3 regions of the Arthrobacter sp. FW306-1B-G06A genome follow, and region 3 is predicted to be linked to each of the others. Evidence: riboswitches for the same ligand, from Rfam matches in the RefSeq annotation. Region 3 holds a riboswitch; each other region holds the start of a gene.
What was found. A riboswitch is a leader RNA that binds a small molecule or an ion and turns the genes downstream of it on or off. The one in region 3 is predicted to bind cyclic di-AMP.

Region 1: it holds a riboswitch for cyclic di-AMP, as region 3 does, so the genes downstream of both, AC3WJM_RS17815 (aggregation-promoting factor C-terminal-like domain-containing protein) here and AC3WJM_RS00165 (NlpC/P60 family protein) in region 3, are expected to answer to the same signal.
Region 2: it holds a riboswitch for cyclic di-AMP, as region 3 does, so the genes downstream of both, AC3WJM_RS06640 (hypothetical protein) here and AC3WJM_RS00165 (NlpC/P60 family protein) in region 3, are expected to answer to the same signal.

Annotation. Positions count from the first base shown of each region.
Region 1 is NZ_JBYSXB010000037.1:29,970-39,581, reverse strand. Features, by position in the region: gene AC3WJM_RS17840 (SixA phosphatase family protein) at 78-608, opposite strand; gene AC3WJM_RS17835 (winged helix-turn-helix domain-containing protein) at 820-1,689, opposite strand; gene AC3WJM_RS17830 (hypothetical protein) at 2,410-3,282, opposite strand; gene AC3WJM_RS17825 (response regulator transcription factor) at 3,498-4,238, shown strand; gene AC3WJM_RS17820 (sensor histidine kinase) at 4,251-5,729, shown strand; cyclic di-AMP (ydaO/yuaA leader) riboswitch at 5,894-6,067, shown strand; gene AC3WJM_RS17815 (aggregation-promoting factor C-terminal-like domain-containing protein) at 6,070-6,807, shown strand; gene AC3WJM_RS17810 (bifunctional glycosyltransferase family 2/GtrA family protein) at 6,968-8,338, shown strand; gene AC3WJM_RS17805 (ArnT family glycosyltransferase) at 8,335-9,612, shown strand, end outside.
Region 2 is NZ_JBYSXB010000009.1:25,955-35,566, forward strand. Features, by position in the region: gene AC3WJM_RS06615 (acyl-CoA dehydrogenase family protein) at 1-1,249, opposite strand, end outside; gene AC3WJM_RS06620 (TetR/AcrR family transcriptional regulator) at 1,362-2,120, opposite strand; gene AC3WJM_RS06625 (helix-turn-helix domain-containing protein) at 2,181-2,576, shown strand; gene AC3WJM_RS06630 (TetR/AcrR family transcriptional regulator) at 2,582-3,202, opposite strand; gene AC3WJM_RS06635 (flavin-containing monooxygenase) at 3,273-4,367, shown strand; cyclic di-AMP (ydaO/yuaA leader) riboswitch at 4,452-4,597, shown strand; gene AC3WJM_RS06640 (hypothetical protein) at 4,600-5,667, shown strand; gene AC3WJM_RS06645 (PucR family transcriptional regulator) at 5,826-7,040, opposite strand; gene ald (alanine dehydrogenase) at 7,261-8,379, shown strand; gene AC3WJM_RS06655 (hypothetical protein) at 8,700-9,428, opposite strand; gene AC3WJM_RS06660 (RNA polymerase sigma factor) at 9,425-9,612, opposite strand, start outside.
Region 3 is NZ_JBYSXB010000001.1:36,246-45,857, forward strand. Features, by position in the region: gene AC3WJM_RS00160 (HNH endonuclease) at 1-154, opposite strand, end outside; gene AC3WJM_RS00165 (NlpC/P60 family protein) at 404-1,168, opposite strand; cyclic di-AMP (ydaO/yuaA leader) riboswitch at 1,174-1,340, opposite strand; gene AC3WJM_RS00170 (M23 family metallopeptidase) at 1,486-2,304, opposite strand; cyclic di-AMP (ydaO/yuaA leader) riboswitch at 2,307-2,514, opposite strand; gene AC3WJM_RS00175 (iron-dependent transcriptional repressor DtxR) at 2,640-3,335, opposite strand; gene serC (phosphoserine transaminase) at 3,607-4,737, shown strand; gene AC3WJM_RS00185 (MFS transporter) at 4,759-6,099, opposite strand; gene AC3WJM_RS00190 (DUF3027 domain-containing protein) at 6,144-6,632, opposite strand; gene AC3WJM_RS00195 (cold-shock protein) at 6,640-7,023, opposite strand; gene AC3WJM_RS00200 (hypothetical protein) at 7,268-7,483, shown strand; gene AC3WJM_RS00205 (helicase-associated domain-containing protein) at 7,533-9,612, shown strand, end outside.

The DNA.
Region 1 (9,612 bases), on a different contig from region 3:
ACCATCCGCGCGAGCTGGCGGCAGATGCCCTCTGGCCGCGCAAAAAAGGGTATTAGCTGCCAGTTCGCGCGAGGGAGCTACTTCTTTGGGCGAGGAACTGCGAAGTGGGTCAGCCGGGCATCCTGCCCATCGAGTTCAGCCCACGGCTTTTCAAGTTCCATGACTGTCATGGCGCTCGTGGGGTAACGCGTTGCGGCGTCCATGTAGGCGTCATGGTCCGAGTCGCGGGAAGCCAAGTGCATCGCGAGGTCCTGCACGCCGGGCATGTGCGAAAAGATCATGAGAGTGGTGACGGTTTCCGGCACATGGTTGATGACGGTCAACATGCGTTGCGCGGAGGCGGCGTACAGGCCGTCCTCGAGTTTCGGCGTCGGGGCCTTCTCCCCCAGCTCGCTGCACACCCACGTGCAGGTCTGCCGGGTCCGGAGCGCGGACGAACACAGGATGAAGTCCGGAATCACGTGGTGCTTAAGGAGCCATTTCCCGGCAAGGGGGGCTTCCTTGTGGCCGCGTTCGGCAAGGGGTCGCTCATGGTCCGGCACACCGAGGGGCCAGTCCGACTTCGCATGCCGCATGATCACCAGCCGCTTGATGTGATGCTCGCTCATCCCCCCACCCTATCGCCGCGGAGGCACATGCTCACTGGTCCTGAGCGCAGGAATGCGGCCGCCTGGTTCGCGCGGGCGCTGTCGCGTGAGCGGGACATCCCGAAAGCGCCGTTGTTGCGTGAGGGACGAGCGCAGGCGCCGAGGGATCGTCCCGCGGAAGCGAAAGCGCCCGCCCCCTAGACAGGGGGCGGGCGCCTTGGACGGGTGGGGACTAGATCGAGTATTCCGGAGCGGCCCAGACGATAACCTCGGGGTGCTCGTAGAAACGGTAGCCCTGGCCGCGCACGGTGCGGACCGTGTTTGCCAGGCGGCCGAGCTTGGAGCGTAGGCGCCGGATGTGGACGTCGATGGTGCGCTCGTTGGGGACCTCTTCGGCGTTGCGCCACAGGCCCTCGAGGAGTTCGTCGCGGCCCACGGTGCGGGTGCCGTTCTCGACGAGGTAGTTGAGGAGCTCGAATTCCTTGAACGTGAGGTTCAGGGATTCGCCGTCGAGGTGCACCTCACGACGTGCGAGGTCGATCAAGACGCCGGACGGGCGGGCTTCCTGTGCAGGCTGCGGGCGGAGCGCCTCGGAGCGCTGGCGGTTGCCAACGGTGGGGTCACCGAAAGTCGAACGGACGACGTCGAGCGCGGAACCGGGCGCGCTGGCCGGGGCTACTGCGACGGCGGCATAGCTCTCGGCGCCGGAAACGAGGGACTGCGCGTAGGCCCGGATTTCCTGGGCCAACTTGGCAATGGACGTTCCGGCGGCCGCGGCCGTGTCCTCGTCAATGCCCATGTAGAGCACGAAACCGCGGGCCACATTGTCATTAGCAACGGGACGGATAGAGCGGTCCGCTGGAGCCAAGACCGGCGTGGGCGCAGTCATCGGCGAGGCCTCGTTGGCGGGAACAGCGCGGAGCTGGCCGTAGGAGTTGGGGTTATAGCCCTGGGGGACGTAGCCGGGTGCCTGGCTGCCACCCTGCGGTGCGGGCTGGGCGTAGGCCGGGCGGTTGCCGAAGCCGGGACGCAGGCCGGCGTTCGACGCGGCCTTATTGGCGTTACGGACGGAGATGTGGACGTATCCGGATGCAACTGACATGGAGTGCTTACCTCAAAGTGAATAGCCGTCATCGCGGCTTCGAATGCTGGTCTGGTCCCCGCAATGAGATGGGGAGGGGCGCCCGACGCTGGGCAGGGGGCGAATGCCTGAAACTTGTTGGGGTCTTAAGTTAGGCATGCATTCGACAACAGCTCATCGAAGTACCAGCGGGTGCGCTGGGCTCGATCGCTGCGGCTGCAGATGCTGTTGAGTTCTTGTTCACATTTGAAGTGTGCAACGTAACAAAGGGAACTTGCAAGTAACAAAGGGCCGGACCGTCCACATTTTGAGACGAATCGGACTATTGTGCCGCACATCACAATTCACACATGTCCAAATGTGACCCATTCTCGTTCGTCACACTGGCTATTCTTGGCGCAATATTCGAATAAAATTTGATGGATTTGCCGTTTTCTGAATCTCAAGCCACGTCACGCGCTTGCCTTTGAATCTCGAGATATGAAACAACCCTTGTCCAATCCTGGATCGGCATCTCGTGAAAATTCTTTGGCAAATCGTCTGCTAGGACCCCCGCAATGGCCCTAGCCTCACGCCGCGCTCGCACTGGATGTCGTTTTGAAGGCCCGTAACGACATCAGCTCCGTGGGCCCACGCCGCTAGGGTTCCCTGGCCGTGGGGCCACGCCGGCGAGGGTCCCTGCCTGAGCTTGCGAAGGCCGGGACCCGGTGGGGACTTGCGAGGCGAGGGTGGCGGTGGGGACTAGTTGGTGGTGCCGGTTCCTTGGGTACTTGATGTGGTGGCAGTAACGATCTGGATGGACTGGGCCGTGTACTTGTCCGATTCCTTGAGCGCAGTGACCCTCACGCTGGATCCGGATTTCACATCGGCGAGGGTCAGGGTGGTGCCGCCGCTTCCGCTTCCACGTTGCCGCAGGCCTTCAGCTACCACGACGTCCGTTCCCAGCGCATAGGTTTTCGTGAACCCGTCCTCGCTCTTGACGGTCATGGAACTCGCTGAGATGTCGGTGACCGTACCCAACTGACCCGCCATGGTGACATAGCTGCCGTTCTGGAGGACCACGTATTCCGAGTGGACCGCGGCGTTCAGGCCGCCCATGCCGACGCCGAGCCCGCCAGGGCCTGCGTTCGTGCCGCCCGGGCCACCGAATCCGCCCTGGCCGTTCTGCCCGGCCCCAGGTCCCTGCGCGTTGGTGGTATCCGCGGCCGCGGTCCCGTTGCCGGCGGCATATGCACCGGCTCCTGCCGCAGCAGCGACCACCACCGCGACGCCGCCAACAATGAGCCCCTTCTTCAGGCTCCAATTCTTGAAAAAGGAAGGTCGGGGCTGTCCGGCGTTGTATTGCTGCGGAGCACCCCACCCGGCGGCCGGCTGCTGGTTCGCCGGCGCCTGCGGAGCACCCCACCCAGCGGCCGGCTGCTGGTTCGCCGGCGGCTGCCGAGGACCCCACCCGGCGGCCGGCTGCTGGTTCGCCGGCGGCTGCGGAGCACCCCACCCGGCGGCCGGCTGCCCGGCACCAGCCTGCGCAAAATCATCAAGGGGGCGGATCACCGGCTGCGGGTGTCCGTTCTCCGGCTCGGAACCAGGTACGGAGGGGTTGTTTTGCTGATCCATGGTGTTCTCCATCGAAATCGAGACTGTTTGGTCGTGATTGTTCTTGTCCCAAACAGCGTCAGCCGCTTTGCTGTGCGTTGGCTGTGTCGAACTGAAGGCTTCCCTGTGACCTGCAGAACCGCCACAACCTCCGGACAGGTGGCTAGGCTGGGACTCACAGGGTGCTCACAGCAACGGCAAAGCACTGGCAAACCGGCAGATTGGAGAGTTGTCCCATGGCATCCTCGCACTCCATGACCAACAACCTTCCGCAACTCAGCCACCCGGACGGTTCCCCCATCCGTGCCCTTGTGGTTGACGACGAACCCAGCCTCGCCGAGCTCATGAGCATGGGCCTCCGCATGGCGGGCTGGTCGGTGGCGGTGGCGGGCGACGGTCCCGCTGCGGTAAAGCTCGCCAAGGACTTCCGACCGGACGTCCTGGTGCTGGATGTGATGCTTCCAGGGTTCGACGGCGTCGAGCTGCTCGGCAGGATCCGCGCCTTTGCGCCGGAGGTGCCTGCGCTCTTCCTCACCGCCAAGGACGACGTACAGGACCGCATCGTCGGGTTGGCCGCCGGCGGCGACGATTATGTCACCAAGCCCTTCAGCATGGAGGAAGTCCTGTTGCGCCTGCACCGTCTGGTCCAACGCTCGGGGGTGGCCGCGATGGACACCGCCGAGCTGGTGGTGGGCGACTTGACCCTGAACGTCGACACGCGTGAAGTTACCCGCGGCGGCGAGGACATCCCGCTCACGGCGACCCAGTTCGAGCTCCTGCGCTACCTCATGGAGAACCCCAAGCGCGTGGTCAGCAAGGCCCAGATCCTGGACCGCGTGTGGGACTACGATTTCGGCGGCCAAGCCAACATCGTGGAGCTTTACATCTCATACCTGCGCAAGAAGATCGAGGCCAACCACCCGCCCATGATCCACACGGTGCGCGGAGCAGGCTACGTCATCAAGCCTGCCGAATAGCCGGGGCGCCGAATGTCCGCACTCTCGGGTATCCCCCGCCAGACCGACCATAGCTGGTTCAATCCTTCAACCTGGCACTTGCGCACGCGCTTGATCCTTCTCTCCATGGCACTCCTTGTGGCCATCTGCGGTGCAGTCGGGGTGGTCAGCTATGCCTCCATGGATGTGTTCCTCACGAAGCAGCTCGATCAGCAATTGATGCAGGCCTCCCACGGCCGCCCGCCGCAAGGCAACCCTGGCGGCCGTCCGGACCCGCTGGACCCGCGCGGCCAGAGCATCGGCACGCTCAATGCACGCATCCTTGCAGGCCAGGTGAGCAGCGATGCCGGCTTCTTGTCCTCCGATGCCACACGTGCGCCGTTGTCGCCCAGCGACGCCCGAATCCTGTCGGCGCTCCCGTCCGATGGCCGCCCGGTTGATCGCACGCTGTCCACTGGCGGCTACCGGCTGGTGGCCACCGAAACTCCATACGGCGATGTTGTCATCACAGGTCTCCCTCTCGCCTCGAAAGAGGACACCGAGGCCTCCCTCGTCTGGACCATGGTGCTGGTCTCCTTGGGCGGACTGGTCCTGATCGGGCTGGCCGGAACCGTGCTGATCCGCCGTACCATGCGGCCTTTGGAGCAACTCTCCGACGTCGCCACCAAGGTGTCGAAACTTCCGCTTGACGCCGGTGAAGTGGCCCTCGCGGTGCGTGTTCCGGCGTCGGCGGCCCATCCGAGCACCGAAGTGGGAAGCGTCGGCCATGCTTTGAACCTGATGCTGGACAACGTCTCGAGCGCCCTCGAGGCCCGCCAGCAAAGCGAAACCAAGGTGCGCCAGTTCGTCGCGGATGCGTCGCACGAACTACGCACTCCGCTGACCGCCATCCGCGGCTACACCGAACTCTTGCGCATGACCGAGACGTTCACCGAAGACGGGCGCAAGTCGCTGGGCCGGGTGCAGAGCCAGTCCGAACGCATGACCACCCTCGTGGAGGACCTCCTTCTCTTGGCCCGGTTGGACGAAGGGAAGGCCCCGGAATTCACCGATGTGGACCTCACGCAGTTGGTGATCGAGACCGTCAGCGACGAGAAAGTCATGGCCCCCGAGCACATCTGGCAGCTCAAGCTCCCGGATGAGCCCCTCACGGTCCGCGGCGACACCACCCAACTCCACCAGGTTTTGGCGAATCTGCTCTCCAACGCCCGCAAGCACACCGAGGCGGGAACCACCGTGGTCACGGGCGTGATGCGCTCCGCCGATGGCAGCGCCGTGGTGACCGTGACCGACAACGGCCCGGGCATCCCGCCTGAATTCCAGGGCAGGATCTTCTCCCGCTTTGCCCGTGCCGACGCCGCCCGGTCCGGCTCCGAGGGCACCTCCGGCCTCGGCTTGTCCATTGTGGAATCCATCGTTCAGGCGCACGGCGGCACGGTCGAAGTGGCGTCGCGGCCTGGCCGGACGGAGTTCGCGGTGCGGCTCCCGGCGCTCAGGACTGCCCCGGCCTGACGGGCGAACCAGAAGAGTACGACGCCGGTGCGCGGCGCGCGCAAGTCGACGCACCGGCGTCGTGATCTCCGTTACCTAAATGTGACTTAAGCTGGATCCTCCTGTACCGTCGAATAGGTGCGCTGGATCATTCCGGCCACCGCCGGGTAGGCGCCGAGCTCTGCCACTCCCCGGTGCCCAACAGTCCAGGCAGAGACGGGGGACCCAGGTCTCCGGGCAAGCGCTCATGTTGAGCCAGCCCTAGGGGTGAAGCCGTGCCGCCACGTTCCGCTGTGGCCACGGCCGGATGACCTCATCCGAATCCGACAGCTAACTCCGCAGGCGTCGAGAGGCAATCACCATGTCTGATTCCAAGGATCAGTCGCGCCCTGTTGCGCGCCACCGCGGCGAACCTGCCCGGAGAAACAAGTCACGTTCCACGCTGAGGCGAGCCGCCTCGAACCTCGGCACCGGCCAGCGCATGGCAGTTGTTGCCGGCGTCGTTGCCGTGTTCCTCGGCGCAGGCGCTGCCACCCAGGCCGCCGGACAAGCCATCAACGCCCAGGACATGAGCCGCACGTCCGAATCCCGCACGGTGGATCACTCAGCCACGCCTTCGGCCACCGCCACGCCGTCGGCGAGCGCAAGCGCGAGCCCCAAGCCGAGCACTGCGTCGACGCCAAGCCAGGCGGCCGCGCCCGCTCCAGCCGCCGTCGCGCCCCAGGCTGCCGCACCGGCCGCACCCGCTGCACCCCCTGCTCCAGCGGCACCGGTTGCACCCGTCGCCGTCGATGATCCCTCCGGCGCCCAGGCCTACGCCGCAAGCATCCTTCCCTCCTACGGTTGGGGCCAGGGCGAAATGTCGGCCCTGATCACCTTGTGGAACAAGGAATCGGATTGGCGCACCACTGCCACCAACGCCTCCAGTGGCGCTTACGGCATTGGGCAGTCGCTGCCGGCCGAAAAGATGGCGTCCGAAGGCGCCGACTGGCAGACCAACTACCAGACGCAAATCCGCTGGGGCCTGAACTACATCAAGGAACGCTACGGATCGCCGTCCGCGGCATGGTCCTTCCACTTGGCCCACAACTGGTACTAAGCCAAGAGCCAACCACAAAGTACGTCGAGGTCCGTCCCTTCCGGGACGGGCCTCTCCGTTTCTTGGCCAGGCAAGTGATGCGCCACGCTGGTCACACATCCACAGCCACGTCACAGGTTCCGCCTAAAGCCTTCATATTCGGCAACGGCACTCTGGATACATGACGCTCATCGAATCCACCTCCGGAACCCTGAAGGACCCCGCGGTGGTGCCGCCGGGCCTTCCCGTCCAACCCAGCACTCCCATCCAGCGCAGCACGGGGCTGCGCGCCCCCGTGGACACCCACACCGCCATCCCCGTCCTCGACGTCACCATCCCCGTCTTCAACGAGGAACGCGATCTCGAAGAGTGCCTGCGCAGGCTTCACGGCCACTTGCGCGAATCCTTCCCGCATGGCTTCCGCATCACCGTGGCGGACAACGCGAGCACGGACGGCACGTTGAAAATCGCGGAGCGCGTAGCCCGGGAACTGCCTGAGCTCGCGGTTGTCCACCTTGACGAGAAGGGACGCGGCAACGCCCTTCGCAAGGTGTGGCTTGCATCGCCGTCGCCCGTTCTGGCTTACATGGACGTTGACCTTTCCACTGACCTCGCCGCACTGGCGCCCCTTTTGGCGCCGCTGATCTCCGGCCATTCGGACCTCGCCATCGGCACCCGACTGACCCGTAACTCGCGGGTCGTCCGCGGCCCCAAACGCGAGTTCATTTCGCGCGGATACAACCTGATGCTGCACTCGTTCATGGGTGCCCGCTTCAGCGATGCCCAGTGCGGCTTCAAAGCGATCCGGGCAGACGTCGCCCAGCAGATCCTCCCGCACACCATGGATAATTCGTGGTTCTTCGACACCGAACTCCTGGTCCTCGCCGAACGCTGCGGGCTCCGGGTCCACGAAGTTCCCGTCGACTGGATCGACGATCCCAATTCCAGCGTCGACGTGGTGCGGACCGCCCTGGCCGACATCCGCGGCATGGTCCGGCTCACCCGGGATCTCGTCTCGGGCCGCATCCCCATTCCGGAACTGCGGGCGGCACTTGCACGCGGGCCGCTCCCGGCGTCGTCCCGCATCGCCGAGCAAAGCCCGCGCAGCAGCCTATTCGGGCAATTGGTCCGGTTCGCCGCGATCGGCGCTGCGTCCACCCTCGCCTATGTGCTCATCTTCCTGTTCTGCCGCGGCTTCATGGACCCGCAGCTGGCGAACTTCCTGGCGCTGCTCGTCACGGCCATCGCCAACACCGGCGCCAACCGTCGCTTCACCTTCGGCATCCAGGGCGGCAATCCCGTTCGGCACCACTTCGAGGGGTTGATCGTCTTCGGGATCGGCCTCGCACTCACCTCCGGGGCACTCGCCTTGGTGCATAGTACGACGACGCCGGACCGCTGGGGCGAGCTTCTCACCGTGGTCGCAGCGAACCTCGCCGCCACGGCAGTCCGCTTCCTGTTGTTCCGCCTTTGGGTCTTCCGGCAGCCTGCGGCGCCGTCGGCTGAACCCAGGACACAAGCCAAAACGCGCACAGAAACGGCAGCATCATGACCTCCACGATCACTCCCGCAAGCACAGGACTCGCCGCCGGAAATGCTGACGCCGGCCCCGCCGTCGGGATTGCCGACGCACCGCGCCACTCGGCAGGCCCATCAACCCCGGACGCCACGCCCCGCTGGACCCGATACGCCTTTGGCCGGCAGCCCCGCTGGGTGCGGCCGTCCGCCGCCGGGCTCCTCGTAGCCACCGCGTTCCTGTATCTCTGGAACCTCGCGGCCACCGGTTACGGAAACTCCTTCTACGCAGCGGCCATTCAAGCCGGCACCAAGGACTGGACGGCGCTTCTGTTCGGTTCGCTCGACGCCGGCAACGCCATCACCGTGGACAAGCCTCCGGCCTCCTTGTGGATCCCTGCTTTGGCGGGCCGGATCTTCGGCTTCTCTCCCCTGAGCATGCTGGTTCCCGAGGCGCTGATGGGCGTGGCCGCCGTTGGATTCCTTTACTTGACGGTCAAGCGGGTTTCCGGACCAGGCGCTGGCTTGTTTGCCGGTGGGGCATTGGCACTGACCCCGGTGGCGGCGCTCATGTTCCGCTTCAACAATCCCGACGCCATGCTGACTCTCTGCCTGGTCCTGGCGGCGTACTTCACTACCCGCGCCATCGAACGGGCGGGCTGGAAGTGGCTCGCCGCTGCCGGCGCTGTAGTGGGCCTCGCGTTCCTGAGCAAGATGCTGCAGGGTTTCCTGATTGTTCCAGGCCTGGGACTCGCGTACCTCTGGGCCGCCCCGACCCCGTTGCGGCGGAGGCTGCTGCACCTGCTCGGCGCGCTGGCCGGAATCGCAGTAGTAGCCGGCAGTTATGTCGCCCTCTTCCAGCTGACCCCGGCATCGGCACGGCCTTACATGGCGGGTTCGCAAACCAACAGCTTCCTCGAGCTGACCTTTGGCTACAACGGGCTGTCCCGCATCACGGGTTCGGGCGAAGGCACGCCCGGCGGAGGCGGAGCGGGCGCCCCTGCTGGAGGCAATCTCGGTGGCCTCGGCGCCTTCGGCGGCGGCGGTGGCGGTGGCGGCAACGCCGGATTCGGTGGCGCTGCCGGGATCACCCGCATGTTTGGCACGAGCTTCGGCGCTGAGGTCTCCTGGCTTCTCCCTGCTGCACTGATTCTGCTGGCAGCCGGCCTATGGTTCACCCGCCGGGAAGCGCGGGCTTCCCGCACCCGTGCCGCGCTCATCCTGTGGGGTGGCTGGCTTCTGGTGACGGCGGGCGTCTTCAGCTTCATGAGCGGCATTGTCCACCCCTACTACGCGGTAGCGCTCGCACCG
Region 2 (9,612 bases), on a different contig from region 3:
AGGCGGAGATGCCCGTGATCGAGCGTCCGATGATCAACGCTTGGACAGTCTCTGTGCCTTCATAGGTATGGATGCCCTCTATGTCGGCGAAGTGCCGGGCCACGCGGTTGGCCAACAAGATCCCGTTGCCACCGAGCAGGTCGCGGGCGTTCGAGGCGATGCTGCGGGCAGTGCGAGTGCAGGTGAACTTCGCGAGCGCCGCCTGCGCGGGAGTCAGCACGCCCTCTTCGTCCAGCTTGGTCATCTGCATGACCATGAGCTGCATGGTGGCGAGCTCCGAATGCATCCGGGCAAGTCGCTCCTGCACAATCTGCGAAGCGGCCAGTGGGCGGCCGAACTGCCGGCGTTGGGCCGCGTACTGCACCGCGGTTTCGTAACAGGCAGTGGCGTGCCCGACGGCGGACCAGGCCACTCCCAGCCGGGTCGCCAAGAGCACCCGGGCTGTGTCCTTGAAACTCCGGGCACCCGGGAGCGCGTTTTCCGCCGGGACGAAGACATCCTCAAGGCGGATGTGTGCCTGCCAGATTGCCCTGAGTGACAGCTTGCCGTCAATGGTCGTGGCGGAGTACCCGGGGGAATCCTGGGGGACGAGGTATCCGTGAACCTGCCCGTCGTCGCCACGGGCCCAGACGACGGTCAGCCCGCCGATTGAGCCGTTGCCGATCCATTTCTTTTCACCGTTGAGCACATAGCCGCCATCGACGGCGGTCGCAGTCGTCTCGAGTCCCACCGAATCGGAACCGTGCGCGGGCTCGGTCAAGGCGAAAGCGCCATATTCCTCGGCCCGGGAAAGCGCGGGAAGCCAACGGTCCTGCTGCTCTGGGGAACCGCATTCCGCCACGGACCGCAAAGCCAAGCCGCCCTGGACAGCGACCACCGTGCCGATGGAGCCGTCCCCGCGGCTCAGTTCCATGGTGACCAGTCCGGCGGCGGTTTTGCTCATGGCCGGGAACCCGTCGACGTTGATTCCGTCGCGCAGCAGATCAAGTTCACCCAGGCGCTTCACCAGATGGAGCGGATACTCCGCGCGCTCCCAGTACCCCGCGATGACCGGGAGCACGTCGTCCTGGACAAAGGTCCGAGCGCGGTCCCAGTAGGCGCGGTCTTCGCGGCTAACGTCCTTGAAGACGGACGCCGGGTCCGGGTCCAGGGATTCGTTCAGGACATACTCGGGCTCCATGGTGCCGGCCGGAAAAGCTGCGCCGACCGGGAATATGGCATCCAGTTCCTCGGAAGCGCTGTTGGACATCGTCGTCATGGGGGATCCTCGCTCGGGGTTGCGATCTACGACTCCCAGCATGCGCTGACACTCAGTTTCATGTCAAGGAACTCAGTTCCACCATGGATTCTGCTGGATCGAACTAAGCCAGGGCGTCCCGAACCGCTTGAAGGATCCGTTCTGTACCCGCTGCCGGATCGAGGACAGCAACCACGACGGCGGGCCGGCCGCCTGGCGCGGACGCGGCACCGGCTGCGTCGCTACCCGCCTCGCCGGTTGAAACATGGGCGAAAGTGTCCGCCAACGCGCCCAATTCACGCCCGAGCCGCGCGGCCAGCTCTTCGGCTTCAGCTTCCCGCACATTGCGCTCCGCATCCGCCTCGCGTTCGCCAGCAGAAACCGCCCGCAGCCATTGGCGCAGGACGCTGTTGTGCACAGCAACCACCGACGCGGCAAAGGCCACGGCCGTGACCTCGCGGCTTTCGCCCTCGGGCAGCGCGGAAAGAAGATGATTCCGGAAAGCCCGTTGATAGCGATGCGTCATGACCAGTTCACGGTCACGAAGAGCCGGCACTTGATGCAGAAGCTCGTAGCGGGCGAGGGAGGTTCTCCAGTTGCCCACATGGTGGCCAAAAACCAAGAGCGCGGCATCCACGACGGCACGCAACGGATCCGCCGTCGTCCGCGCAAGGAGGTCCTGGACCCGCGCCAGAATACGGTCGTGATCAGCGAAAACAATGTCCTCTTTGGAGCCGAACTTGCGGAAAAGCGTGCTCCGGCTGATCCCTGCGGCATCGGCAAGATCGTCCACGGAGGTCGCGTCATAGCCTTGCCGCACCAGTAGATCGATTGCCGCGGCCACGGCGAGCGCGGGATCCGGATTGGCGGGGTAGTTGACCATAGGCGTGAATCTAACACGGCGGCGTAACCGCACAGCCTTGAGCGCGGCTAGGCTTCTGCCATGGCATTGATAGCTCCCCGCGTGACGCCTGGCTTGCCCGCGGACGACGCCCGTAACCTGGCGCGCTCACTCCAGGACAGCAACGACATCACCGTCTTCGTGGATGGCACGGTCCACCGGCTGCCGGATGAGGCGAGGGACGCCGTCGTCGACCTCCTTGGCAGGCTGGGCCGAGGTGAAGCTGTGACCGTGAGCAGCGTCGAGGAAATGCTCACGACGTCGAGAGCGGCCGAACTCGCGGGAATCTCGCACACCTACCTGCGGAACATGACTGACCGTGGCGAAATCCCGGTGGAATACCGCGGCACGCATCGGCGCATCAGGCTCGCGGACATCATGGCGTGGCTGGAAACCCAGAAGAAGACGGCCGCGGCGGAAGAGGAAAGCAACAAGTAGAAAAGCTACGCGAGGGCGGCCTTGAGCGCAGCGTGGACCCAATCCCGGTAGCGGTCCAATCCCCAGGCGAAGTCCAGCACGAGTGACCGGTAGGTGTCCGGATGACCCACCGACCAGATCACGGCAGCGGCTTGCTCGTCGCTCATGCCGGAGCTCAGTGCCCCGCGCCGCCTGAGCGCGGCCGCAGCTTCCGCATAGTTCCGTAGCCGGGTTTCGGCCCGGTCCCGCTCCACTTTTGCGGCTTCGGCGTCGACGGCGGAGGCCTGCCGCATGACGGTGAACAATTGGGTGCTCCGCGGATTCACCTCGGCAAACCAGTCGGCCAACAGCGCCAGGACCGCTCCGGCGTCGGCGGCTGCGGCAGTCCGCTCGCGCATGGTCTCCGGCACGGTGCGAGGAGCATCCGGACCCGCAGCCGTCGCGTCGACCACGGCGGAGAGCAGCGCAGCCTTGTTGCCCACGGAGTTGTAGATGGTCTGGACGGCCACACCTGCTTGCTCGGCAACGGCCCCGATAGTGGTGGCCACATACCCTTTGCTCAGAAACAGCTGACGGGCGGCCTCCACCACGGCAGCTTTGGTTGCGACAGCTTGAGCTAAGCGCCTGTCATTGTGCCGGATTTCCACGAAAAAAGAATATCATTCCAGTTAGTGGAATGCTATTCTAGTGACCTCGGACACCTCAGGAGGCTTCGCGATGGACAGCAATGAGGCAGTGAACACGGTAATTGTGGGCGCCGGGCAGGCGGGCCTCGCCACCGGATACCACCTGAAGAAGCACCGGCAAGATTTCCTCATCCTGGACTCGCAGGCCCGCGTCGGCGACGTGTGGCGGAGCCGATGGGATTCCTTGCGTCTCTTCACCCCGGCGCAGCACGATTCCCTTCCCGGCCTGCCGTTTCCAGCCGCCCGGGGGACCTTTCCCGGCAAAGACGCCATGGCCGAATACCTCGAGAATTACGCCACGAACTGGGAACTCCCGGTACGCCATGGCGCCCGCGTCGTCGGCATCGAGCGGGAGGACGGCCGGTTCCGGGTGCAGTCGAGCACCGGGTCGATCCTGGCGAGAAACGTTGTTGTTGCCACGGGCCCGAATACACAGCCACGGGTCCCGGCGTTCGCCAGGGATCTCGATCCCGGCATCCACCAACTGCACGGAGCGGAATACTCCAACCCGGACTCAATTCCGCCCGGAGATGTCCTGGTGGTCGGCTCCGGCACCTCCGGCGTCGAAATCGCCTTGGAGCTCGCACTCACGCACCGCACCTACATCGCAGGAAACCCTCCGTTCCACATTCCAGGCCCCGTGACGCGATACGCCGGCGGGCTTTGGTGGCTCTTCATCCACAAGGTGCTGAACAGATCCACCCCTATCGGCCGCAAGGTCGCGCTCGGGTTCACCCAGCACGGCGCGCCACTGATCCGGACCTCAACGCGGGAGCTCGACGCCGCGGGAGTCACCCGCCTACCACGCCTGAAGGGCACGCGCGATGGCCAACCCCTGACCGATGAAGGTCACGCGATACCGGTGTCCACGGTCATCTGGGCTACTGGTTACCAACCGGACTTTGGCTGGATCCAAGGACTTCCCACGGATGGGGACGGCTGGCCGCTCACCCTCCGGGGCGCCGTGGAACAACTCCCAGGACTGTTCTTTGTGGGCATGCCCTTCCAATACGGGTTGACCTCCGGCCTCGTGGGTGGGGTCGGCCGCGACGCCGAACACGTCGCGGGACTCATCGCCGGCCAGGCCGGGCAAAAACGGGTCACCGCGCCCGTTATTCAAATGTGACTTTGCATGCCGGCTGTTGTAACGTCGAGGGGCGACCCAGTCCCCAGCCGGGCCGCTTCCGGGTTGACGCCGAGCTCTGCCGCAACCCGGAATCCGCCAGACCCGCGGCAGAGACGGGGGACCCAGAGTCTCCGGGCCCACTTCAGGCCCTTGGGGTGAAGCCGCCACGCGCGGCCGGACGGCCTCGTCCGAACCCGACAGCTAACCTCGAAGGCGTTGAGAGGCAATCACCATGTCCCCAACCATGGATCAGCCTCGCCGTGCCCAAGTGGCGGGCGAGAGCACCAAACCAACCGGACGTCGTCGGGCCACAGACAGCGAACCGTTCATCGCTGCGCCGGCTTCCGAACCTTTGAGTTCGACGGCGGCGCCCACCCCCACGGCAACACCGACGACGGCGGCGCCCACCACGCGCGCGGCCGCCCGGGCGGCCGAACGGAAGCGGGCCTCCGAAGCCAGCGAAACTGCGGCCATACAAACAGTGCCTGCTGCGGCGGCAGAACCTGCCACCGCGGCCATACCGACGGTGTCTGCTGCGACCTTGGCTCGCGCGACAGCAGAGTCGGCCAAAACCGAGAACGCAGCCACAACGGCACTTCCCGCGGCAACCCGCGCCGGCGCCGGTCCGGCGCCCCTTACCGGTTCCTCCTTCAGCCGTGAACCACACGCCGTCCTCAAGAAGGCCGCCGCCGTCCGGACGATGAGCAACCGAATGGCAGTGGTGACAGGTGCCCTAGGCATCTTGTTGGCCGCCGGCTCCCTGGGACAAGCCCTCGAGTTGCCCTTCTTCGGCCAGGAATCCCGCGCCCAGGACGCTGCCAGCGCAGACAGCCAGGACTCCACGCAATCCAGCGCTCCTTCCACGACGCCAAGCACCTCCCCCAGCGCTGCGGGATCACCTTCGGCAGCTACCCCGAGCGCCAAGTCCGGCCAGGCCGGGGACCCGGCGCAGCATTCGCCGCAAGGACCGGCAGCTGTCGAATCGTCGAGCGTCCCTGCACCATCGATCTCCGTTCAGGTTCCGGCCCTCCCGTCAGCGCTGCCCCCAAGCCTCACCCCGGCGCCTGTTCCTTCCACCCCGGTTCCGGCCCAGCCTGCGCCGGCTCCCAGCCCCGGTCCGACCGGACCCGCTAGCCCAACCCCGACACCGGATCCGACGGATCCAGCGTCTCCGACTCCCGCACCCACAGGTTCTTGGAAGCCGCTGACCCCGGCCAGCCCCACACCGACGCCACCGCCTACCCAACCGGGCGTCGATCTTGGGTCGATTCTGGACGCAGCAACCAAGGCACTGCAGTGAGGATGGGAGGGCATCGAGCATTTGCCGTCGAGTGGCACGGACGATGCTGCCGGAACACCCGGACGCAGATGATTCAGCACCGCCCGGACCGCTGGCGCTGCAGCCTTCAGTTGAGGCAGTTCAACAAGTAGGCCAGCGCGGTTTCCGGTACCTGCGCTTCAAATCCGCGGTCGGCCAGCCCAGCGGCGCGCCTTGAGCGTTGCGTGGAGTTCGAGCCGGGTGGCGCCATTCAGCGGATCCGCTCCGATAAGCTGGCGGACCCTGGCCAGTCGGTTGTAGATGCTGCTGCGGTGCAGGTGGAGCTTCGAGGCCACATCCTGAACGGAGCCGTCGCTGTCGTAAAGGAGTTCGAGCACGGGCAGCAGCTCGCCGTTGCGGTCGGCGTCCTCGATCTCCTGGAATTGCACGGAACCCGAATCGTCCCACCCCCCGGGCGCCTGTAGCCGTTCGAACAACTGGTAGATCCCGGCCGAGCGGCTGTCCACGAGCTCGCCGAGCGGAGGATCGACGGCGGCAGCCTGGGCCGCGAGCTTCGACTGCCGGTACGCCCGGCCCAGTTGGCGAATAGCCGAAAACGGCTCGCTGATGCCAAGAATGACGCGGTCCACTTTTCGGCCGGCACGCTTGGCGAGTTCCAGCTGATAGTGGACCAGGACCTGGGCATGCTCTGCCCGTCCGCCCGTTTCGCGGAACAACAGGACCGAGTGCGTCTCAGTCCCGGCGCTGAAAAGCACGGAATCGACCCCGATAGTGGCCTGCAGTGCGACGGAACGGTGCGTCAGGGTCGCCGCGATCGGATCAGAGACGCCGCCACTGTCCGCAGCATCGAGCACGGTCACCAGCTGCCACGGTCCCCTGCCTTGGATCTCCTTCCATCCCGCCACGGCCGCCACCGCGTTGGACTCGCCTTGGCATGCAGCGAGGAATTCCTGCTCACGGCGGCGCCGGAACTCCGATTCCGCCGTGTTGGAATCGAGCAGCAACCCCGCGAGGAGGTCCAACTCGTCCCGGACCCCCGGCAGCTCGGCGAGTATCGCCGTCGCGGTCTGCTCGTCAAGGTCCTGCTGGACCCAGAGGTATCCCACACGGAATCCGCGCACCAGCAACGGGACGCAAACCCGCCCGACCATCCCGAGTTCTTCATTGGCTGGTACGACGACGGGACGCACCGCGGTTGCGATGCCGTGCGAGAGCTGCCAGGCGCTGACGTCCACCGGGACACGCTTGCTGAGGAGGAAATTCACGCGCACGCGGTCGGCGTGGGACTGGTTGGAGCTGTAGGCGAGCAGCACGCCGTCGAGGTCTTCCAAGGAGAGGCCGCGGCCCAACTTGAGTGCTACGTCCTCGACGATTTTCTCCACGTCTTGCTGCATGGAGAAAACACTACTTTGCCCCACGAACATCAGGCGACACCTGACGCCCTCAATATCGACAAATGTCGAGTCGAAGGCGGCAAAAACCGCGGAATTCCGGGGAAGTCGGCAACCGTGACGATCGCCTTTCCTGTCGGCTGGCTCACAGCGGATTTATTCTGGAAGCACAGTCCCCCGCAGAGAAAAAGGCCGTTGAAGCCTTTCGAAGATGGAGCCCAAAATGATCATCGGTGTCCCCAAAGAGATCAAGAACAACGAATTCCGCGTTGCCATCACGGCCGCGGGCGTTCACGAGTTCCGCACCCACGGCCACACCGTTCTGGTGGAACGGGGCGCAGGCCTGGGCTCCGGTATCACGGACGAGGAATACTCGGTTGCCGGCGCTGAGATCGTGGCGGAGGCCGACGACGTCTGGGCACGCGCTGACATGGTCATGAAGGTCAAGGAACCGATCAAGGCCGAGTACCACCGCTTCCGCAAGGGCCTGATCCTCTTCACCTACCTGCACTTGGCCGCCGAGGCCGAGCTGACCCAGGAACTCATCAACTCCGGCGTCACGGCCATCGCCTACGAAACCGTCCAGGACGGCCGCGCGCTGCCTCTGTTGGCACCCATGTCCGAGGTTGCCGGCCGCCTGTCGGTCGTCGTCGGCGCTTCCTCCCTCATGGCTCCGGCCGGTGGCAAGGGTGTGCTGCTGGGCGGCGTACCCGGCGTCCGCCCGGCCAAGGTTGTTGTCCTCGGCGCCGGTGTTGCCGGTACCAACGCCGCCGCCATGGCCTTGGGCCTGGGCGCCGACGTCACCATCCTGGACATCAACATCAACCGCCTCCGCGAACTGGACGCCCTCTACCAGGGCCGCCTGAAGACGGTCGCCTCCAACGCATACGAGATCGAGAAGTCCGTGGTCGACGCCGACCTCGTCATCGGTTCCGTGCTGATCCCGGGCGCCAAGGCCCCCAAGCTGGTCACCAACGAGCTGGTTTCCCGCATGAAGCCCGGCTCCGTGCTGGTGGACATCGCAGTGGACCAGGGCGGCTGCTTCGAGGACACGCACCCCACCACGCACCAGGAACCCACGTACAAGGTCCACAACACGATCTTCTACTGCGTCGCCAACATGCCGGGCGCCGTTCCGAACACCTCCACCTACGCCCTGACCAACGTCACCCTGCGCTACGCGGTGTCACTGGCCAACCTGGGCGTCAGGGCCGCATTCGACCGCGACCCCGCACTGGCGGCCGGACTCAACATCGCGGCAGGCAAGGTCACGCACCGCTCGGTTTCCGAGGCGCACAACCTGCCCCTCGTCGCCGACTGGCACAACCTGGTCTCGGCATAGTTTCCTCTCCGCCCCTCACCGGGGCGGCTTAGCGATCACGACTGCGGGGTGCGGCTTCCACGGGAAGCGGCACCCCGCCGTCGTGGTCCCCACCGACGCTCGCTCACTTATGTGGGGTTCTTGCGGGACGCTCGCTCGCTTTTAGGGCATTTTGGCCCGACGCTCGCTCAGATCTTCTGAGCGAGCGTTGAAGGTATCAGGCGTATTGGTGAGCGAGCGTCGGGTGAAAATAGGCCAGATCTGCAGGAGCGTCTAATGGAGTACCCCCGGCCGCCTGAGCGGCTCGTCCGAGCACGACGCCGGACACTCCACGACGCCAGTTACGGCTTGACCGGGCTGCCCGGAAGAATCTCGGACGGAACCGGTTGGGGCAACGGCAGCGTGGGCGTTGGGACCTCCGGCGTCGGGATCGTAATTGGCCCCGGGCGGCCCTTTGCGATGTCGTGCAATCCATTACGCGGATCCGACTCGGACCCCGGAGCGGTAGTGCCGGGAGTCGCGTGCGGCGAAGGATGCGCGGTGTTTTGGGCCCCAGGCGCAGAGGACTCCGGAGAGGGCGATCCGGGAACGTTTGTTTCCCGGGTGGGCATAGGGACCGGCTCCTGGCGGGTTCCGTGCTGTTGTGGAGCGTTGCCGCCCGATCCAGGGGTGAGCTGCGAAACAACGGATCCCACCACGGCGCCCAAGTGTTCGATCGTTCCCGGAATGCCGCCGTCGGACGCAGCCGCGGCGGTAGCTCCGGCGGCAAGGGAAGCCGCAACGGCAAGAGCCGCAATGCCGGCACGGCGCTTACGACGGCGACGAGCGGCCAGTTCATCAACAGGGGTGGCCGCGGCGCGGGCTAGCGGGGTTGTGGCCGCGACAGGAGCAGCCGCAACGCCCGCAGGTGCCATCAAAGCCTGCACAGCCGCCGATGGCTGCGGCCGGGTGCTCGCAAGGGCGCGCAGTTCCAGCAGCTCGGTCCGGATCTCGTACGCTTCGTCGAGCCCGGCTTCAGCAAGCAGGCGGTCAACGCCTTGCTCGCCGAAGGATGCGGATTTTTCGCTCATGATGTGCCATTCCTTAGTAGTGCACGTTCTCTCAGTGCACTCAATGCCCTGCGCTGCAACTGCTTCACGGCTCCTTGGGACTTGCCCATGATGTCCGCTGTTTCTTCCAACGAAAGGTCCGCCACGACCCGTAGTGCCAGGACCTCCCGGTAGTCGGGATTGAGGTCCGCCAGTAGCTCGGTTA
Region 3 (9,612 bases):
CGGAAGGACGTCCGAGAATCTCTTGTGGCCCGACGACAGGCTCGTCGCCTTCGGCCACTACGCTCGCTTTTCCGGTGAGCACAAGGACCAGCGCCCGGCGGAAGGTTACTACCGCCAGCGGTTCATATCCAGCATTCAGAACGAGTGTGCGCATGCACGTACCTCTTCACGGCCGCACCCGTCAGGGGCGCGAGGGCCGGCTGCCCTCTGCATGTACGGGCTGTGGATCGACAACCTAAGAGTAAACACCAGAAGGCCAGATCAACGAATCCATGCGGGGGTTCCAGCGCAGTGTCGGTCAAAGTTCATGTGCCGGACACGTAAGCGCACGCTCGTTAAAACAGGACATCCCCACCGGCGGACCAGCGGGGATGTTCCAGTGAAGCTATGTAACCGGGGCTATTTAGCCACCAACGCGGATGAAGACCGGGCCGGAGCCGACATTGACGCTGTAAAGGGCGGTGGTGCCACCGTTCCAGCCGCCGTGGACTGCCATGCCGTTGCCGACGTAAACAGCGATGTGGGCCATGCCCATGCCACCGTTCTGGTAGTAGACCAGGTCTCCCGGCTGCGCTTCAGCAGCGCTGACCGTACGGCCAAGGGAGAGGTAGTCTGCCGGCCAGCCGTGGAAGTTGATGCCAACAGCGGCCAGGGAGTTCGAGGCCAGGGCAGTGCAGTCCTGGGCAACGCCAAGCTGAGCGTAAGCTGCGGCAGCAATCGCTGCGCCCTTGCCGCTGGCAACCTTCGTGGCGGGCGAAACAGCAGCGGTCACAGAAAGCGTCGAGGAGCCGGTAGCGGCACCCGTGGCAGCCTGCGAAGCCGGAGCGGCTTCCTGGGTGGCAACCGGAGCTGCGACAACCGGAGCAGCTTCGGTGGAAACCACCGGGCGTTCGTACTTGATGGCGACGGAGGAGTCGGCCGAAATGCTGGCTTGGGCGATGGACTGGACTTCCAGGGCGGAGGTCGAAGTGGACTCGCGGGGAACGTTGGTTTCTGCAGCGTTGGCTGCGATACCGCTAGTGAGCACCAGACCGGAAGCAGCTGCGATAACGGCTGCCTGACGGCCTACGCCACCGGCGTTGCTGCCGACAGTCTTAGCGATAACGGCAAGCGAGTTGGTCTTGGTGACCGCGGCACGGTGGCGCGCAACAGTAGAGCGTGAAGACACGTTAAGAGGCCTCTCCCTATGCCCGCGAGGTAAGCTGTCGGATTCGGATGGGAGTCATCCGGCCACACTCCTCCCTCTCGGAAGTCGTGCGACTTAACCCCAAGGCCATCGGTGAAGATGACCAAAAGTGGGTCCCCCGCCTCTGCCAGACGATGTTTTGCGAACGGAACCTCGGGCAGTGGCAGAGCTAGGCAATCCACCCGAGTGCATCAACTCTCTAAAAGTTGATGCGAGTTAGACGGTACATGAGTTTTGGCTGAATGTCACATTCAGGTCACGGAGCGTGACAAGCATGCGAGAGACTTCCATCGGATTGGCTACAGCCAGCCCAGGGGGTCAACGACGTCGCCGTTGACCATGACTTCAAAGTGGAGGTGGCAGCCCGTGGAGGCGCCCGTAGTGCCGCTCAATGCGATGACATCGCCTCGGCCAACCGTTTGGCCCACCTGGACGTTGAACGACGACAAATGGTTGTACGTGGTTTCCAGGCCGTTGCCATGGTCCACCACAATGCGGTTTCCGCCGCCATACGGATGCCAGCCGGCGAAGGTGACCTTGCCGGCCGCGGCAGCATGGACCTGGGTGCCGCACTGGGCCACGAAGTCCTGGCCGCGGTGGAACTCCCCCAAACCGCCCGTGATGGGATTCACGCGGTAGCCGAAAGGCGAGGCCGTGGTCAGGGTGTCCAGGGGCGCCCCCAGGGTGCCCTTGGAGGACGAGGTCTTGATGGTGCCGACGGACTGTGCGCTCAAGAGCTGCTTGAGCTTGCTGTCCGGATCCGCCGTGGTTGACACTGCGGCACGGCTGAAGTCGATCGTGGCGCTTGCCGCGGCCGGAATCTCGGGCTGGGTGCCCACAGCCGAGGCGGCCTGGCTTGAATCCGCCGTGGCCGTCATGGCGCCGGTGCCCGGCATGGCGACTGTCAGGATGAGGCCCGTCGTGGCGAGGGCCACTCCGGCCTTCTGTCCCGCTCCGCTCGCGGCGGCGAATTCGGCCATCTGTCGCAAAGGACCCTTGCGGCGGCGAAGTTCGCGATGGGGATCGCGCGGCCGCTCGTGCTCGACGGCGCTTGTGCTCCGCAGCTCAGCAGTAGGACCGGACGCGCGCCTGCGGCCCCTGGTGTTCTGCGTGGTCAAGGTTTTCCTCTCTGGCAAGCCTGCGAAGTTAGCTGTCGGATTCGGGCCAGAGAGATCGTGGACCCGGTCCGCGCGAAGGGCACGAAACGCAAGGTACCCGGAGGGGCCTTGCGTTGTTTGCACTTCCGCTACGGACTTCACCCCAAGGCCGTCTTTCGACAGCCGATGGTGGTTCCTCCGTTTCTGCCAGTGAATGGACTAATCCACCTGATCCGCTGGCAGAACTCGGCTTCGGATCAGGTAACGCTTTGGTATCGGCGCCAGTATTTAACTATAGGGGATTAAGCCCCACGGTAATAATTTCGTTATCTTTGCGGGCGACCCCGCCGGGCCGGCTAGGCGACCGTGACAAACACGTGCGAGGCGACCTCAGGCGGCAGCTCCAGCGCGCCCTCGATATTGGGCACGCGAACGGAGATGTACTCCCCTACGCGCTCCAGGGACACCCTGGCGCCCGGGCGGATTCCGCCCTCGTCCAACTGGACCAGAAGTTCCGGTTCCACCTGGATCGGTTCAGCCAGCCGGCTGACGGTGACCCGGTTTTCAGGTGAATATTCGTTCATCGCGTCAAGAAGGTTGACCACGCCATCCGTAAAGGCGTGGGACGCGGCTCCACCCAGCGCTTCGAGTCCGGGAATGGGGTTGCCATAGGGCGATTCAGTGGGGTGGTCCAGCAACTCATAGAGCCGCCGTTCCACGCGCTCACTCATGACATGCTCCCAACGGCACGCTTCATCGTGCACGTAGGCCCAGTCCAGTCCAATGACATCTGCCAGGAGCCGTTCGGCGAGCCTGTGCTTGCGCATGACCTCGGTGGCGCGTTTCCGGCCCGTTTCAGTCAGCTCAAGGTGCCGGTCGTTGGACACAATCACCAGGCCGTCGCGCTCCATCCGCCCGATCGTCTGGGAAACGGTGGGGCCGGAGTGCCGCAAGCGCTCGGCGATGCGGGCGCGAAGAGCCACGATGTTCTCTTCTTCAAGCTCCAAAATGGTCCGAAGATACATCTCAGTGGTATCGATCAGATCCGTCATCCAGCTCAGCTCCTCGAGCGCAGTATCTTGCGTATTTTCGCCAGCTCCAAGCTTAGCTTATTTGGAATTACTCCGGATAATTCCGGCGCTTGTCCACCGTCCGGTCCGCCGTCCTCTCCTGAGCTGGCCGAACAATGGTTTCCACGTGGCGGACTATGACACCTTCGGTTCTGCCCCCGCCTGCGGTGTCAGGCAGAATTGGGGAGTCGAAGGGGCAGCTTGCCACCTGCCACGACCCATCTAGGCCGCTACTTCACCATTGGAGCATCCCGTGAGCGACAACAGCATCACCATCCCCGCCGATTTGCTGCCCAAGGACGGCCGCTTCGGCGCCGGGCCCTCCAAGGTCCGCCCGGAGCAGATCGAGGCCCTCTCCGCCGCCTCGACAACGATCCTCGGCACCTCCCACCGCCAAGCACCCGTCAAGAACCTGGTGGGCTCCGTCCGCGAGGGACTTAGCCAGTTCTTCCGTGCGCCCGAGGGCTACGAGGTGATTCTCGGCGTTGGAGGCTCCACCGCGTTCTGGGACGTCGCCAGCTTCGGCCTGGTCGAGAAGAAGGCCCAGCACCTCTCCTTCGGTGAGTTCGGTTCCAAGTTCGCTTCGGCGACCAACAAGGCACCGTTCCTTGAAGCTTCCTCCATCATCACGTCCGAGCCTGGTACCCGGCCGGTTTCCCAGGCCGAAGCAGGCGTGGACGTGTACGCGTGGCCACAGAACGAAACCTCGACGGGTGTCGCCGCTCCGGTCAAGCGCGTCCAAGACGCCGGCGAGGGTTCACTTGTCCTGGTGGATGCGACGTCCGCAGCCGGCGGCCTGGATGTTGATGTTGCCGAAGCCGACGTCTACTACTTCGCCCCGCAAAAGAACTTTGCGTCCGACGGAGGCCTGTGGCTGGGACTCTTCTCCCCCGCCGCCCTGGAGCGCGCGGCCCGTATCAAGGCAAGCGGCCGCTGGATCCCAGATTTCCTGGACCTGCAGACGGCTATCGACAACTCGAAGCTCAACCAGACCTACAACACGCCGTCCCTGTCCACCTTGGTGACATTGGATGCCCAGGTCCAGTGGCTCAACAAGAACGGTGGCCTGGATTTCGCTTCCGGACGCACCGCGGACTCCGCAAGCCGTATCTACAGCTGGGCAGAGGCTTCCGAGTACGCCACCCCGTTCGTGGCAAAGGCCGAGGACCGCTCCAACGTCATTGCCACGATCGATTTCGATGACTCGATCGACGCCGCGGCCATCGCCAAGGTGCTCCGCGCCAACGGGATCGTGGACACGGAGCCCTACCGCAAGCTGGGCCGCAACCAGCTGCGCATCGCTACCTTCGTTGCCATCGAGCCGGACGACGTCTCCGCATTGCTCGCCAGCATCGACTTCGTGGTGGGCGAACTGAAGAAGTAAGGGCCTGCCGCATTCCCGCGGTCAGGGCTGGTCAGCGTCGTCCGGGTGGGGATCCCGGGCGGCGCTGTCCCTTTTAACGGCGTCCCTATTAGCTGGACCCGCGCTTTGGGACTCAATCCGGAAGAACCGCATCCCGCCGGCGCTGCGGTCGAAGCGGAGCCGCAGCTGGCGCGCGCGGATGATCCACACGATGCCGACGACGGCGGTGCTGGCGCCCGCGGCAGCGGCCACTCCCACTGCCCACCGGGGTCCGGCGACGTTGGACACCCAGCCGACGAACGGTGCACCGATGGGCGTTCCACCCATGAAAATGGCCATGTAGAGTGCCATGACCCTGCCGCGCATGACGGGTTCCGTGGTGGACTGCACGTAGCCGTTGGCGCTCGTGATCATGGTCAGGGCAAACAGTCCGCAGGGAATCAATGCCAAGGCGAACATGGTGTAGTTCGGCGCCAGGGCGGCCAGTCCGCTCGCGAGGCCGAACCCGCCCGCCGCCGCGAAGATGAGCCGCATGCGTGGCCTCCCTCGCCGGGCGGAAAGCAATGCTCCTGCGACGGAGCCGATCGCCATGACCGAGTTGAGCAGCCCGAATGCCCCCGCGTCCATGCCGAACTCCGTGCCGACCATGGCCGCGATGAAGAGGACGAAGTTCAGTCCGAACGTGCCCATGATGAAGATCGCGACGAGGACAACCACAATGTCCGGGCGGTTGCGGACGTAGCGAAGCCCTTCACGGATGCGTCCCTTGCCTGCGGCGGCCCGGGGTTGGACGCGCAAGGAGGAAAGCGGAATGGCCCGGATCGCGCCAAGCATCGCGAGGAAGGTCAGGGTATTGATCATGAATACCCAGCCCGGCCCCACGGCCACCGTCAACACGCCGGCCACCGCGGGACCGATCATGCGGGCGACGTTGAAGGATGCGCTGTTCAACGCGACAGCGTTGGAAAGATAGTCGTCCTTGACCAGCTCGGACACGAACGTCTGGCGGACGGGGGCGTCAAGTGCCGAGACGACGCCAAGCAAGAGCGCGAACACGTAGACATGCCACAACTGGGCCGCACCGCTTAGGACCAGGAGTCCCAAGCCCGTGCTCAGGACCGCCATGGCCGATTGCGTCATGACGAGGAGCCTGCGCCGGCTGTAGCGGTCGGCAAGCAGTCCGGCCCACGGCGCCAGGAAAAGCTGCGGACCCAGTTGGAGGGCCAAGGTCACGCCCATCGCCCCGGCATCGTGGTTGCTCAGATGGGCGAAGACCAGCCAGTCCTGGGCAGTCCGTTGCATCCACGTGCCGATATTGGAAACGAGCGCACCGATGAACCAAATGCGGTAGTTAAGGACACCGAGCGATTTGAAGGTGGACATCAGTTGCCACCTTCACGAAATTCACTCGCCGGGTCCGCCAAGGGCTAGTCAGCCTCGATGTCGTCGGCGTCGTCGCTCTCTTGTTCGTCACCCGGGGCGGCGACGTCCTCACGGGAAGGGTCGCCGTCGTCGTCCGCGTCAACGGGGACGCCGGCTTCCTCCGCCTCCTCGGCCGCGGTAGCCTCGTCCTCCGGACGGACGCGCTTTGCCCAAGGCACCCATTCAGGAGCGAGGATGGAGTCCTCGGACGGCAGCAAGCCAAGCTCGCTGACGGTGACCACTTTGGAGCGCGAGTTGCGGGTCACGACGGCGTACCACTGCCATCCGCCGTACCCGGCCAGCCGCGATTCGAACAGGTGCGTGACGACGCGTTCGCCTTCCGAGCGCGCGGCAATATGCGGCCCGATTTCTGCCGGCTTGGCAATGGTCTCCACCGCATTGCGGGCGACGTCGACGGCGGCCGCAAGGAAAGCGTCCGGCTTGCCGACGCGCCACACAGGAATGCCGGTGCGGGGTTTCGCCGTTGATGTCATGGCAGGTTTAGGCTTCCAGCTCGTCGGCAACCTTGCGCAGGGCTGCTGCGATGGCTTTGCCCTTGGCGCCTTCAGGGTACTTGCCGGCGGACAACGTGCCGGAGAGGTTGTCCAGTACAGATACGAGATCCTGGACTACCGGAGCGAGCTCGCGGGCGTTCATGCGCTTGGCCTTGGCGATGGAAGGCAACTTGTCCAGGACCCGGAGGCCCAGCGCCTGGGCGCCCCGGCGACCGTCGGCGACGCCGAACTCAACCCGGGTTCCTGCCTTGAGATCCGCTACGCCTTCGGGCAGTGCGGATTTGGGCAGAAACACTTCCTGGCCGTCCTCTGCTGCGAGGAATCCGAAGCCTTTTTCCTTGTCATACCACTTGACCTTGCCGGTGGGCACGTAATCAACCTTCTTCGTTCTTACTTGCGAGACACAGCCGGCACGCCACCGCATCCGCAGGAGACTGCGGGAATAGGGGTGACTGCCTGGACCATGTTGGTCTATTGCTTCAAGGTTATCCTGCCCGGCCACCGATTCGCGCTTTGAGACCCCCGCAGGCAGGTCCCGCCGCCTTTTGCCCGCGGCCAGGCTGCACCCTTGCCTGGAACAGGGGATGCCGCCCGGGACTGTTAGCGTTGCTTCCATGATTCCCCACGACTTCCGCCGCCCGCTCACGATCGTTGCCGCCGTCGTCGCAGTCCTGTCCCTGGCTTCCGTAGCCGCCGTCATGGGGATCGCTTTCGCCAACGGAGTGGCACCGGTGTGGGTCACGTCCACCGCTCTCTACGGGCTGCCGCTCGCCTTTATTTTGATGGCCGCGCTGGTGGTGGACGCTGTGTGGGCGCGGCGTCGGCAATGAGCAGCCGGAAAGCCCGACGGCGGACCCGGCTGGCTGTAACGTTGAATTGATGTCCCTTATTCGCGCGCTCAGCAAGGAACTGGAAGCGCGCAGCGATGATTCGCTGCGGGCCCTGTTTGCCGCGCGGCCGGACCTCATCTCCCCGGTGGTCCCGGACTTCGCTGCGCTCGCGGCGCGGGCAAGCGCCCGCGTCAGCGTGCAGCGCGCCTTGGAACGGCTCAACAAACCGGAGATGCAGGTACTGGAGACACTCCACCTATGCACCAACACGGACACGGGCCACAGCGTCTCGGCGGCGGGACTCAAGAAGTGCATCAATGGCGCCACCCTTGCCGCGCTCGAGCCGATCCTGAACAAGCTCCAGGAACTCGCCCTCATCCACCGGGCCGATCCGCCGGCCACGGTCCACAATCCGGGGCGGCAGCGGTTCTACTTGCCGGTGGGCAGCCTCAAGGACGTCATCGGCATCTATCCAGCCGGTTTGGGCCGCAGCTACACCGAGTTGGTTCGGCTGCAACCGGCCTTCGCCCAGCGCGTGGTGCATCTCGTTGCCGAACTCCACCAGAGCGGCGCCGATATCCTGGCCGCCACGACGCCCATGGATGCTGCGTTGGCGCTGCAACGTTGGACCTCGACGCCGGAGAACCTTCAGCACATCCTGTCCGAGGCACCCGTACGGACGCGTCCCCTTTTGAACAAGTTCGGCAGTTGGGCCATGGGGGCCGTTCCCCAGGCCCAGCGCAAGGCTTCCGTGCTCCATGAAGGCCGCGACGTCGGTCCCGTGGACTGGCTCCTGGCCCGCGGTCTGCTTGTCCCCTTGGACGCCGGCCACGTTGAGCTCCCGCACAGCGTGGGCCTGTCCCTGCGCGGCGGCGCAATCGTGGACCACTTCACCTTGAAGCCTCCCGTTCCTGAACTGGGCCAGACGAGTGCCGCGTTGCGCCGGAACGCCGCCATGGGTGCCATCGCAGAAGCGCTCCGGTTGGTGGGTGAACTCCTCTACGCGGTCCGCGAGCAGCCCGTGGTCACCCTGCGCAGCGGAGGGGTGGGCGTGCGCGAGCTCAAACGCCTTGCCGACAGCCTCCGCCTGGGCTTGTCCGAGACCGCCCTGATCCTCGAGCTCAGCGCGTTGTCCGGATTGCTGCGGCTCGATGTGGACAGTTCCACCTGGGTGCAGCCGCCATCGCTGGAATGGCTCACGCTCCCCCGCCAGGAACAGTGGCTCTGGCTGGTCAACGCCTGGCTCGCGAGCGAGCGCGCACCCTCCCTTGTGGGCCAAACCCTTCCCGGGCCCGCCACCACGGCACCGCGATCCGGCTCTCCGGCAACCCCCATCAATGCCCTGTCCGCAGAGGCCCAACGCCCTGACGCTCCGCTGGTCCGCAAGCGGATCCTGGAGATCCTCGAAGAGCTCACCCTCGAGGTGGAAGCACCGGACGGCAAAGCTCCAGTGCTGAACGCCGAGGCCGTCATGGAACGCGCGGAATGGTCCCAGCCGCGGATGTCGCGGCGGTTCAGCTCCCTTGTCCGCGGGATCCTGCACGAAGCCGAACTCCTGGGGCTCATGGGCTCCGGCGCCCTGACCCAGCTTGGTTCGGCGATCGCCACCGAACAGCCCGAGTTGGCCCTCAGCATCCTCGGCGAACATCTGCCCGCCGCCGTCAACCACGTCCTGCTCCAAGCGGACCTGACCGCCGTCGCGCCGGGGTACCTGGCACCTGAACTGAGCGAAAAACTGCTCTTGATCGCCGACGCCGAAGGCCAGGGCCCGGCCACGATCTTCCGCTTCTCCGGAGATTCGATCCGGCGCGCGCTGGACGCCGGCCAGGACGCCGAAACCATCCTCGCGTTCCTGCGCACCCACTCTGCCACTGACGTTCCGCAGCCGCTCCGCTACTTGATCAAGGACATTGCCTCGAGGCACGGCCGGCTGCGGGTCGCGAGCAGCCCCAGTTTCATCCAAAGTGACGACGAGGCCGCCATCGCCGAGCTCGTCCGCGAGCCCGGGGCCGCAAGCCTGGGGCTTGTCCGGATCGCCCCCACGGTACTGACCTCCAGCGCGAGCCCCCGGGAGACCGTGAGGGTGCTGCGCGAGCTGGGACTCTCGCCTGCCGTGCAGGAGGCGGAGA